2 regions of the Gemmobacter sp. 24YEA27 genome follow, and region 1 is predicted to be linked to the other one. Evidence: riboswitches for the same ligand, from Rfam matches in the RefSeq annotation. Region 1 holds a riboswitch; the other holds the start of a gene.
What was found. A riboswitch is a leader RNA that binds a small molecule or an ion and turns the genes downstream of it on or off. The one in region 1 is predicted to bind cobalamin.
Positions count from the first base shown of each region.

Region 2: linked by a shared signal. The riboswitch ahead of QNO18_RS02910 (DUF1636 domain-containing protein) and the one ahead of QNO18_RS19710 (ABC transporter substrate-binding protein) in region 1 are both predicted to bind cobalamin.

Region 1 covers NZ_JASJPW010000002.1:452,219-458,085, reverse strand. The annotation lists gene nanR (transcriptional regulator NanR) at 1-385, shown strand, start outside; gene QNO18_RS19730 (class I SAM-dependent methyltransferase) at 397-1,164, opposite strand; gene QNO18_RS19725 (pseudoazurin) at 1,161-1,580, opposite strand; gene QNO18_RS19720 (ABC transporter ATP-binding protein) at 1,577-2,350, opposite strand; gene QNO18_RS19715 (iron ABC transporter permease) at 2,347-3,387, opposite strand; gene QNO18_RS19710 (ABC transporter substrate-binding protein) at 3,398-4,357, opposite strand; cobalamin riboswitch at 4,585-4,788, opposite strand; gene QNO18_RS19705 (proline racemase family protein) at 4,833-5,861, opposite strand.
Region 2 covers NZ_JASJPW010000001.1:575,946-581,812, forward strand. The annotation lists gene cobN (cobaltochelatase subunit CobN) at 1-539, opposite strand, end outside; gene cobW (cobalamin biosynthesis protein CobW) at 548-1,576, opposite strand; gene QNO18_RS02910 (DUF1636 domain-containing protein) at 1,578-1,928, opposite strand; cobalamin riboswitch at 2,036-2,242, opposite strand; gene cobO (cob(I)yrinic acid a,c-diamide adenosyltransferase) at 2,279-2,917, shown strand; gene QNO18_RS02920 (cobyric acid synthase) at 2,917-4,377, shown strand; gene QNO18_RS02925 (HPP family protein) at 4,413-4,919, shown strand; gene QNO18_RS02930 (CBS domain-containing protein) at 4,811-5,569, shown strand; gene QNO18_RS02935 (flavin reductase family protein) at 5,573-5,867, shown strand, end outside.

The DNA of each region.
Region 1 (5,867 bases):
TGCGCGAAAGCTGTTCGAGACCGGGCTGGCCCGGATGACCGCCACAAAGGCGACGCCCGCAGATGTGGCACGCCTGCGCGGGCTGGTCGGCCTGCAGCGTGCGGCGCTTGGCGATACGGCGGCTTTCATGCGCGCCGATATCGATTTTCACACGGCTCTGGCCGCGATCCTTGGCAATCCGGTGATCACGGCGCTGTCACATGCGATGCTGGGCTGGCTCTTCAAACATCACAACACGCTTCTGCACTGGTCCGGGCATGAGACGGTGACGCTTGCGGAACATGAGGCGATCACCGATGCACTCGCGGCCCAGGACCCCGATCTCGCGGCGGAGCGGATGCAAAAGCATCTCGACCGGTCGGAACGGCTTTACCCCCAGGGCTGACCCTGCCGCTCTCAGCCGGGCTTTTGCGCCGTCAGGATAAAGCGGTCATAAACCCGGGTTCTGAGCCGGTTGCGCAGCCCGTTGACCCGCCGCTGCGCCCGGGCAATCGGCTCATGCGAGTGGCGCGTGATGGCGGTGAACCCCACCTTTTCCAGCAACGGCACCAGCATTTCAAAGCGCAGACCGGTGCCGAAAGGCAGCCCCGCCATGATCGCGGCGTGGCGCGCGCCCATCGCACCGTCATAAAATGGGTCGGGCGAGAATCGTTCCCACAGCGCCAGCACCCGCGCCGGCCAGCGGCCCGAACGCGCGGGCTGCGCCCAGTCACCATCATAGACCAGAAGCCTCCCGCCGGGTTTCAGCACCCGAAACCAGTCGGCAAAGCCCTCTTCCGGGCGGGTCAGCGTCCAGACCAGGTGCCGGCACAGGATCGCGTCCTGACTGGCATCGGGCTCCATCGTGACCTGCGCATCGGCCAGCACAAAGCGCAGCCGCGGCTTGCCCGCATGTTTCGCGCGCGCAACCGCCAGCATCGCCTCGGAAAAATCCAGCGCCGTGACCTCATGGCCCAGATCATGGATCAGCCGCGTCACCTCGCCGGTGCCGCAGGCCAGTTCCATAACCCGCGCCGGCGCGGGCGGCAGGTGATCGCGCATCGGCTGCGCCCAGGCGGCGGCCTCGGCCCCTGGCGCTATCGCATGGCCGAATGCCTGGTCAAAGGTTTCCGAGCGGCGCGACCAGTAGTCACGGATCTCTTCAGCGAGATCGTGATTGATCACTTCTCAATTCCGGACAGGATCGTCTCGAACCGCTCACGTGCACGTGCCGGCAGGGTCTCGGGCAATACGGTTTCCGCCACATCGCCGACATGGATCAGCATCACCATCCCCATCGCCACATGCGGCGAACATTTGATCCCGTAAGCGCCCGGCACATCGAAGGTGACAGTGAAATCCTCATTGATCTTCGATCTGAACGGCGTGGCGCCTTCGGGGATCATATCATCAATGGTCGCGGCATTATGGCTCGGCTGGGTCGGGATAAAGCGCACGGAATCGCCCGGGGCGATCTTCAGATAGGATGGCTCATAGATCATCGGGCCGTTTTCCGACCGGTTATACATCTCCACCTCATGCGTTTCGGCCAGCGCGGGCGTCGCGATCATCAGAAAAAGGGCGGCAAGAGCGGATTTCATGGCTGATCCTCAAGGCAGTGGAAACGGAATTGCGTGACACCATCGGTCGGGTCGGTCAGCGTCCTGGCCCCGACGCGGAAAATGCGGGCAAGGCGGTCGGCGCTGAGCACCTCGCGCGGCGGGCCAAGGGCGGCAAGTCTGCCCCCCTCCAACACCGCCAGCCGGTCGCAGCCGAGCGCCTGGTTCAGATCATGCAGCGCGATCACCACCGTCACCGGCAGATCCGAGACCAGCCGCAACAGGGACAGCTGATGATGGATATCAAGATGGTTGGTCGGCTCGTCCAGCAGCATGACCTGCGGGCGCTGCGCCAGCGCCCGGGCGATATGGACGCGCTGACGCTCGCCGCCCGAAAGGGTGGTCCAAGACCGCGTGGCCATGTCTGCCATCCCGACACGCGCCAGCGCCTCGGCGCAGATCGCGGCATCCTGCGCACCAAAAGGCGCCAGCGGCGAGAGCCAGGGCGTGCGGCCCAGCTCTACCGCGTCCTGCACGCGCAGCGCCTCTGTCGTCTGGGCCTGCTGTTCAACAAAGGCGATGCGCCGCGCAATATCGCGCCGGTTCATACGCGACAGGGCCGTGCCGTCCAGGCTGACCGTGCCGCGCGCCCGCGCCGCGATCCCGGCAAAGAGCTTCAGCAGCGTCGATTTCCCGGACCCGTTCGGCCCGATCAGCCCGAGCGTCTCGCCACTGGCAACCTCCAGGGTGATCCCTTCGACAATCGGGCGCCCGCGCGCGGCCCAGCCAAGATCATGCGCCGCGATCTTCATCCGCTCACCCTCCCCCGGATCAGGATCAGCGCGAAGCCGGGCGCGCCCACCAGCGCGGTGACCACCCCGATCGGCACCACCTGGCCCGGGATCAGCATGCGCGAGACCACATCGGCCGCGATCAGGAACACGGCCCCGGTCAGGGCCGCCGCCGGGATCAGCCGGCCGTGGCGCGGGCCGACAAGGAACCGCGCCGCATGCGGGATCACCAGACCGACAAAGCCGATGGAGCCGACAAGGCTTACCATCGTCGCGGTCATCAGGGTCACCGCGCCGATCAGCACGATCTGCACGCGGCGCACCGCGATCCCCAGCGATGAGGCGGCGTCCGAGCCAAAGGAAAACGCATCCAGCGCGCGCGCATGCCAGAGACAGGCAAGAAACCCTGCGACCGCGACCGGCACCGCCAGTGTCACATCGGGCCAGCGCACGCCCGAAAGATTGCCCAAAAGCCAGAACATAATGCCGCGCGCCTGTTCGGCATTGGCCGATTTCGCGATGAAGAAAGAGGTCAGCGCGTTGAAAAGCTGCGATCCGGCAATGCCCGCAAGCACCATCTGTGCAGGGCCGCCGCCCGCCGCGCGGGCCAGGGCCGCAACAAGCCCAAAGGCTAAAGCCGCCCCCAGAAAGGCCCCGCCCGAGATCCCGATGGCCCCGGCGCCGACGCCCATGATCGTCACCGCCACCGCCCCGGTGGATGCCCCCGCCGAGACGCCCAGCAGATAAGGATCGGCCAGCGCGTTTCTGACCAGCGCCTGCAACACTACACCTGCCAGCGCCAGCCCCGCGCCGCATCCGGCAGCGACCAGGGTGCGTGGCACCCGATAGGCCCAGATGATGCCCTGATCGATCGGGTCAACCAGCAGCCCGGCATTCCAGAGATTATTCGCCAGGGCCGCCCAGACTGTCGACCAGGGCAGCGGCGTCTCGCCAAGGATCACCCCCGTCAGAACGGCGATCGCCAGGATAGCCACCCCCGCCATGGCGCGCAAAGCGACATGGGCGGCTAGCGCAACAGGGGTGACCGGGCGTTTCATCTCTGGCAGATCATTTCAGATCAAAGGCCGGCAGCGCCGCCGCCAGCTCTTCCAGCGCCGCGATATTGCGGATCGACGGGTCCATTGCATGGGCGTCGATGATCACGATGCGACCATTCTTCACCGCCTCCATCTGGCTTACCACCGGATCGGACTTCAGGAATTCCAGTTTCTTTTCATGATCATCCGCCTCGAACCGGCGGCGATCCATGCGGGCGATCACGATCACATCGGGATTGGCCCGCGCGATGGTTTCCCAGGACACGACCGGCCATTCCTCGGGGCTTTCGACCACATTCTTCAGCCCCAGAGACGCCATCATCCAGGCCGGAGCACCGCCGTTTCCGGCAACATAGGGGTCGATATCCATCTCGGCCGACGAGAACCAGAACACCGCCGAGGCCTCTTTCAGATCAAGCGCCTTCGCCGCCGCGACCGCCGCCGCCTCGCGCGCTTTCAGGTCAGCGACCACCTCTGTGCCCTTGTCGGTGATGTTGAAAATCGTCGCCAGCTCTTCGATGCCGAGATAGATCCCCGCCATCGTATAGGGTTCCAGCCGGGTGCCGTCCGAGCCTGCGGTATTGTCCTTCCCGATGCAGTCGGACGGCAGGACATAGGCCGGAATGCCGAGATCGGCGAATTGCTCGCGCGTTGCGACGATGCCTTGCGGGCCGACATGCCATTCATATTGCACGGTCACGATCCCCGGGCGTTTGGCGACGACGCTTTCGAATGAAGGGTCATTATCGGCCAGCCGTTCGATGCCGTCGTTCAGCTCTCTGAACTCCGGCAGGACTTCGGTGAACCAGACCGAAGTGCCCGCGACCTTGTCGCCAAGCCCCAGCGTGTAAAGGATCTCGCTCGTCGCCTGGCCGACCGTCACAGCGCTTTCCGGCGCCTTGTCAAAGCTCAGCTCAAGCCCGCAATTCTGCAGCTTGAGCGGATAGCCGGTCTCGGCCAAAGCAGGCATGCCAAAGCAGAGCGCGGCCAGTGAGACGGCCAGTGAGAAACGGGTATTGGGGAAATATCGCATCCGGGATCTCCGTGAGGGATGGGGGATGGAGCGGATGGAGAGCGTGAAAACCGCGACGCACAAAGCTGGCCCGGCGCGGTTGGCGCAGGCTGGCGGCACGGGATGCGGTGGCGCATCTGCGGGTCAAAATCATATCTCGCCTCCCCGGACGCCCCGTCCGGGTCAAGTTGGTTACAGGAGTCGGCAGGTCTCCTGACTGGCGGGTCACTGGGTCTGCGCAGCCTTCCCATGGGCTCTCCCACAGTGGCATTGTCGCGCGGACCCTCGCCGCCTACAGTTGCGGGGGCAGTTCCGGTTCATCCCCCTGTAAAGGCGGATGACGGATTCCCTTTCAATTCCTTGCGGAAACCGACCTGCCCTGAGTATGGGCAAACCCGTCCCGCTTCAATGGCAAAGCATCGCGTTATGCGGATCAGCGCGCGCCCCAGGTGTCCGACAGCCGATACCCGCCGGGCCAGGGGTCAGATGGGTCGAGCATATGCTGATGGATGCCGGTGACCCAGCCACGCCCCGAGATTTCCGGCCGGATCGCCGCCGTGCCCGCCAGATCGGTGGTGCCGAGGATGCGGCCCTGAAACTCCGACCCGATCAGCGAGACGGTGGTCAGACGGTCGGCCTCAGACATCTGGCCACGCGCATGCAGCACCGCCATCCGCGCGGAAAGCGCGGTCCCGGTGGGCGAGCGGTCAACCTTGCCGGGCCGGATCGCCACGGCGGCACCGGCGCGCAGGTCATTGCCCTCGCGCGTGACCTCGCCCGCGAAAAGGCAGAAGGAGTAATGCCTCCAGTCCGGGTTTGTCGGGTGACGGAAACCGAGCTGTTCCGTCCCGGCATCCGAGATTTTCACCCCGAGCTTTGCAATATCATGCGCCTCGTCGGGGGTCAGGCTGAAGCCGAGCGCTTTGGCATCGACAAAGACGAAACTGTCGCCGCCCCAGGCGGTATCGACCGTCAATGTGCCAATGCCCTCGACTTCAAGCTTTGCATCCAGCCGTTCGGCGAAAGAGGGCAGGTTTTCGACAAAGATCCGTTCCGCCTTGCCATTGCGGCATTCGGCGCGGACATGGACCAGACCGCCCGGCGCCTCCAGCACCATGCGCGTTTCCGGCTCGACCATCGGGATGATGCCGCCATCAAGCAAGACCGTCGAGACACAGATCGAATTGGAGCCGGACATCGGTGGCGTATCCTCGGGCTCCATGATGATAAAGGCGGCATCGGCGCGCGGGTCTTTTGGCGGCACGAGCAGGTTCACATGGCGGAAGACGCCGCCGCGCGGCTCGTTCAGTACGAAATTCCTGAGCGTCTGATCTTCGGCGATCCAGCGCGACTGGGCCCAGATCGTGTCACCCGGCGGCGGGCGGACCCCACCCACGATGACATCGCCCACCTCGCCCTCGGCATGGGCGGAAATCACATGGATGGTCTTGATCGAGCGCATATCGGG
Region 2 (5,867 bases), on a different contig from region 1:
CAGAAGCCAAAGCCCGGCAGCGATTTCGCGCCGGGCACCGGCCCGGCATAGAGACCCGCCGCAAGCGCGAGCTGCGCCAGCGCGCCCTGGGCCGCGACCGCCCCGCCGGTATCGCACAGCGCGGACAGGCGCCGCAGCGTGGCCACCGGCAAAGTCGAGGCGGCATCCAGTGCAGGGTCGGGGCGACCATCCGCCGGCAGGAGCGCCAGCGCGATCCCGCGTGATCTGGCGATGTTAGAGACCTGTTCGACGCCGTAAGCCCAGTAATTCACCCCGCCGATCAGCCGGATCAGCACGCCTTTCGCCCCGGTCAGCGTCTGCCCGATCCAGGTATCGACCGAGAGCGGATGCGTCAGCCGCGACAGGTTTGCCAGCCTGAGGGAGGGCAGCGTCTCGCGCCCCCGCTTCCACCCTGCCGCAAAAGCCCCGAGGTCGCTGTCGGAAAACGACAGCACCACAAGATCCCCGGGCGTCTGCCCGAGATCCTGCGGCATATCGGTCTCTTCCAGACCGTGGCTTTCGCGAAAGAGGACGTGCATCAGGCGCCTTATGCCCCCAGAGCGGCCCGAACGGCGGCCGCGTCGATATTGCCATGTTCCGCGATCACGACAAGCTGCGAGCGGCGGGGCTGGTTGCCCCAGGGCCGGTCGAACTGATGACGCACACGCGGGCCGACGGCCTGGATCAGAAGGCGCATCGGCTTGCCCTCGACCGCCACATGGCCTTTGACGCGCAGGATGTTCTGCGCGGCTGCCAGGGCCGAGACTTTCGCCGCAAGTGCCTCCGGGTCGGTGATCTCGGGCAGATCGACCACGATCGTGTCGAAATCGTCATGATCGTGATCATCATGGCCATCGTGATGCGAGGGGCGCTCATTCAGGCTGTCTTCGGCAGCCGCGCCGATCCCCAGCACGACACGCGCATCGATCACGCCTTCGGTCAAAGGCAGCATCGGCAGAGGGCGCGGCGCCTCGGCCTCGATCACGGCTTTCGCCTTTGCGATACCGGCATCCCCCGCGAGATCGGCCTTGGACAAAAGCACGATATCGGCGCAGGCGATCTGATCTTCGAAGACCTCGGAAAGCGGCGTCTCGTGATCGGCCTCCGCCGCGCCGGGCTGTGCCGGGTTCGGGGCGAAAAGGCCGGCGGCGACCGCTTCGGCATCGGCCACCGCCACCACACCGTCGATGGTGATTTTAGAGCGCAAAGCCGGCCAGTCGAAGGCCTTCAGCAGCGGTTTCGGCAGCGCAAGGCCCGAGGTTTCGATCACGATATGATCGGGGCGCGGCTCCATCGCCATCAGCTTTTCGATCGAGGGGATGAACTCGTCGGCAACGGTGCAGCAGATGCAGCCATTGGTGAGCTCGACAATCGAGCTTTCCGGGCAATTCGCATCGGCGCAGTCGCGGATCAGGTCGCCATCAACACCGACATCGCCAAATTCATTCACCAGCACAGCGAGCCGCCGCCCGCCCGGGTTTTGCAGCAGGTGCCGGATCAGCGTGGTTTTCCCGGCGCCAAGAAAGCCGGTGATCACGGTGACGGGGGTTTTTTCCAGGGATTTGTCTGCGGACATGTCAAAGCTCCATCGGAGGGATACGGGCGATTGTGTTCTTGCGGATGACCTCGGGCCGCGCACGCCAGGGGACGATGCCATCGGGCGTCGCCGCAAAGGCGTGATACATGGTGACGAGGTCGTTCAGATGCAGATCGGGGTCGAGATGGCCCTGGACATAGGTCCAGCGGCCCGGGCCGCGAAACACCACGGCGCAGCCATTGGAACAGGCAGACAGGCATTCCTGACGGCGATGTGCCACACCTTTGGCGGTCAGCGCCTCAGAGAGGCGCGCGCCATCGCGTATGGCCTCGGGGCTGCTGCCCGGCAATCTGCATGTGGTACAGACCACAAGCTCGGTTTCTCCGGCCATTTGCCCCTCCGGCATGGCTGTGGCTGCGCGGGGAACAGGTGGCGGGCAAAAGCACCACCAGACCCGCGGCTCACCCCGGCCGCCCGTTACGAATGATGCGCGCCCCGAAGGGCCGCACCGGCGCTGGCAGGTCTCCCGGCTTGCGGATTTCGGGGAATCCCCCTGCGGGCGCCCTGCCTTCCCGGCCGGGTGGCCAGTGGCGGTTGGGCGACCTTTCCGGTCACGGTCGCGGGGGCGGCTGCGTCTGGGCTTTCGGCCTGTCGCATTCCCTCTTCGCCTGCTGTATGGCAGGAACCAGCGATGGCCACAGCCAAGCCACCAGACCCACCGAATGTCAAGCGAGGCCAGGAATGACCGATGCTCCCGATCCCGCCGCAAATCCTGCGGAAGATGCTGCCCGCCACGCCGCAAAAAAGGCGAAGATCAAGGCCGCGCGCGACCGGATGATGGCGGAAAAGACCGGCGAGAAGGGGCTGATCATCGTCCATACCGGGCCGGGCAAGGGCAAAAGCTCCTCCGCCTTCGGGATGATCCTGCGCTGCATCGCGCATGAAATGCCCTGCGGCGTGGTGCAGTTCATCAAAGGCGCGATGTCGACCGGTGAGCGCGATCTGATCCTGAAGAATTTCGGAGGTCTCTGCCAGTTCCACACGATGGGCGAGGGCTTTACCTGGGAGACCCAGGATCTGGAGCGGGACCGCGCCGCAGCGGCGCGCGCCTGGGAAAAGGCGAAAGAGCTGATCCGGGACGAGCGGAACCGCATGGTGCTGCTGGACGAGATCAATATCGCGCTGCGCTATGACTACCTTGTTCTGGCCGAGGTGCTGGCGTTTCTGCGCGATGAGAAACCCCCGATGACCCATGTCGTGCTGACCGGGCGCAATGCAAAGCCGGAACTGGTGGAACTGGCCGATCTGGTGACGGAAATGGCGATGGTGAAACACCCGTTCCGCGCCGGGGTTAAAGCCCAGGCCGGGGTAGAGTTCTGATGTCTGGCCAGACGCCTGGCCGCGCGCTGATGATCCAGGGCACAGGCTCGAATGTCGGCAAGTCGCTGCTGGTCGCGGGGCTTTGCCGGGTGGCGCGGCGGCGGGGGCTGACGGTCCTGCCGTTCAAGCCGCAAAACATGTCGAACAATGCCGCGGTCACAGTGGACGGGGGCGAGATCGGGCGGGCCCAGGCACTGCAGGCGCTGGCCTGCGGGGTGGAGCCGCATAGCGATATGAACCCGGTCCTGCTGAAGCCTGAAACCGATACCGGCGCGCAAGTGGTGGTGCAGGGGCGTCGCCTGACCTCGGTGCGCGCAAAGGATTATGCTGGCCTGAAGCCGAAGATCGCCGAGGCAGTGCAGGAGAGCTTCCGCCGCCTCAGGGCTCAGGCGGATCTGGTGATTGTCGAAGGCGCCGGCAGCCCGGCCGAGGTCAATCTGAGGCGGAATGACATCGCCAATATGGGCTTTGCCTTGGCGGCCGACGTGCCGGTGGTGCTGGCGGGTGATATCGACCGCGGCGGCGTGATCGCGCAGATCGTCGGCACCCAGGCCGTGCTGGACGCAGGCGATAACGCGCAGATCGCGGGCTTTCTGATCAATCGCTTTCGCGGTGATCCCTCATTGTTCGATGATGGCTACCGGCTGATCGGGGACCGTACCGGCTGGCGCGGTTTTGGCGTTTTGCCCTGGTTTCGCGATGCCCGGCTTTTGCCGGCGGAAGATGCGCTCGACCTGGCGCCATCGGGCAAGGGGCGGGTAAAGGTCGCCTGCCTGGCTCTCAGCCGCATCGCGAATTTCGACGATCTCGACCCGCTGAAACTGGAGCCGGATCTGACGGTTTCGATGATCCTTCCCGGTCAGGCGATCCCCGGCGATAGTGATCTTGTGGTGATCCCCGGGTCGAAATCGACACGCGGAGATCTGGCGTTTCTGCGCGAACAGGGCTGGGATATAGACATTCTCGCGCATCACCGGCGCGGCGGGCGGATCCTCGGGCTCTGCGGCGGCTATCAGATGCTGGGCCACTCGGTCGCCGATCCCGATGGGATCGAAGGCGCGCCGGGGGTGACGCCGGGGCTTGGCCTTCTCGATGTGGAAACGGTGATGTCGGGCGACAAGCGGCTGGCACGGGTCACGGCCCGCCATGCCGCCACCGGCCTCGATGTGACCGGCTATGAGATCCATATCGGACGGACCGAAGGCCCTGACCGCGCCCGTCCCTTTGCGTATCTCGGCGACCAGCCGGAAGGCGCGCGTTCGCCCGATGGCAGGGTCGAGGGCAGCTATCTCCACGGGCTATTCACCAGTGACGCCTTCCGCGCCGCCTGGCTGAAGGATTTCGGCATCACCGCCGGCGCAACCCGATACGGCGCCGAAGTAGAGCGCATCCTTGATCGCCTTGCCGATCATATGGAAACCCATCTCGATTGTGACGGGCTGCTTGCGCTCGCCCGCTGATCGGGCAGAGTGACACGCCGCAACAGGAGGCCGCCATGGGACAATATCTGCGCCGGACACTGCGCCATGCCGGCCCCGCGATGGGCTTTACCGGCTGGACCGAAACCCTGCGCGCCACGGCAGGCATGTTTGTCGGCATGGTGGCGCTGATCCTGTTCCTCAGCCCCGACCCGGGCGCCTCGGCCTGGGGGCTGTTCGTCATCGCGCCCTTTGGTGCCAGCGCGGTGCTTTTATTCGCTGTGCCAAACAGCCCGCTGGCGCAGCCCTGGTCGGCGGTGGTGGGCAATGCGGTCTCGGCCCTTGTCGGCGTGGCGCTGGTTCTGACCATCGAGACGCCCGAGCTGCGGATCGTGCTGGCCCCGGCGCTGGCCGTCCTGGCGATGCATCTCAGCCGTGCCCTGCATCCGCCCGGGGGGCGGTTGCGCTGGCGACAGTGCTGGCCCCGCATGCGGCGGCGGAGCTCGGCTTTTTCTATGTGCTGGTGCCGGTCGCGCTTGGCACGCTGGCGCTGGTGCCGGTGGCGGCGCTGGCGGCGGCACTGACCGGGCGGCGCTATCCGTTCCGTCAGCCTGCCACCGCCGCCCCCGGCCAGCCCGATCCGCGCCCGCTTGACCGGCTCGGCGTTTCGCGCGCGGAACTGGCCGGGCTGCTGCAGGAATTTCACCAAAGCGCCAATATCGGCGTTGAAGACCTCGCCCGGCTGATCTCGGCCGCCGAGCTGCTGGCCGCGCGGCACAAGACCGAAGGCATCACCTGCGGCGAGATCATGTCGCGCAACCTTGTGACCGTTGGCCCCGAGACGCCCCTGACCGAGGTTGGCGCGATCTTTCGCGACCGGGGCTTTACCTCGCTGCCGGTGGCGGCGACGGATGGCAGCTATCTGGGCGTGATTTTCCAGATCCACCTGATCCGGCGCGGCGCCGAAGACGCCCGGCTGAGCGGCACCCGCTTTACCGCAAACCTTGCGCGGTTGCTGGGCGCTGCGGGCGGGCGTACCGTTCGGGCGCGGGAGGTGATGGATCCCCATGTGCCGACCCGCAGCCCCGGCACGCCGGTCCATGATCTGCTGCCGCTGCTGGCCGAGGGGCCGAATGATGCGGTGCCGGTGCTTGAAGGGGCGCGTATCCTGGGCATCGTCACCCGCACTGATCTGATTGCTGCGCTGGCACATCAGCGCAAGGAAGAGGGCTGAGATTTGCATTTCGATCTGGAAAGTACCGCGGCAGGGATCGCCTATAAGCTGCTCGTCGCCACGGTCATGCCGCGCCCCATCGCCTGGGTGGTGACGAAATCCGCCGCCAGCGTGGTGAATATCGCACCTTTCAGTTTTTTCAACGTGATGGGGGATGAGCCGCCCACCGTGGTGCTGGGGATCAGCCCGGGCCGCGACGGCGGGCTGAAACATTCGGCACAGAACATCCTCGACAGCGGCGAGTTCGTGGTGAACCTGGTGCCTTTCGCGCTGGCCGGGGCAATGAACCTGACCTCGA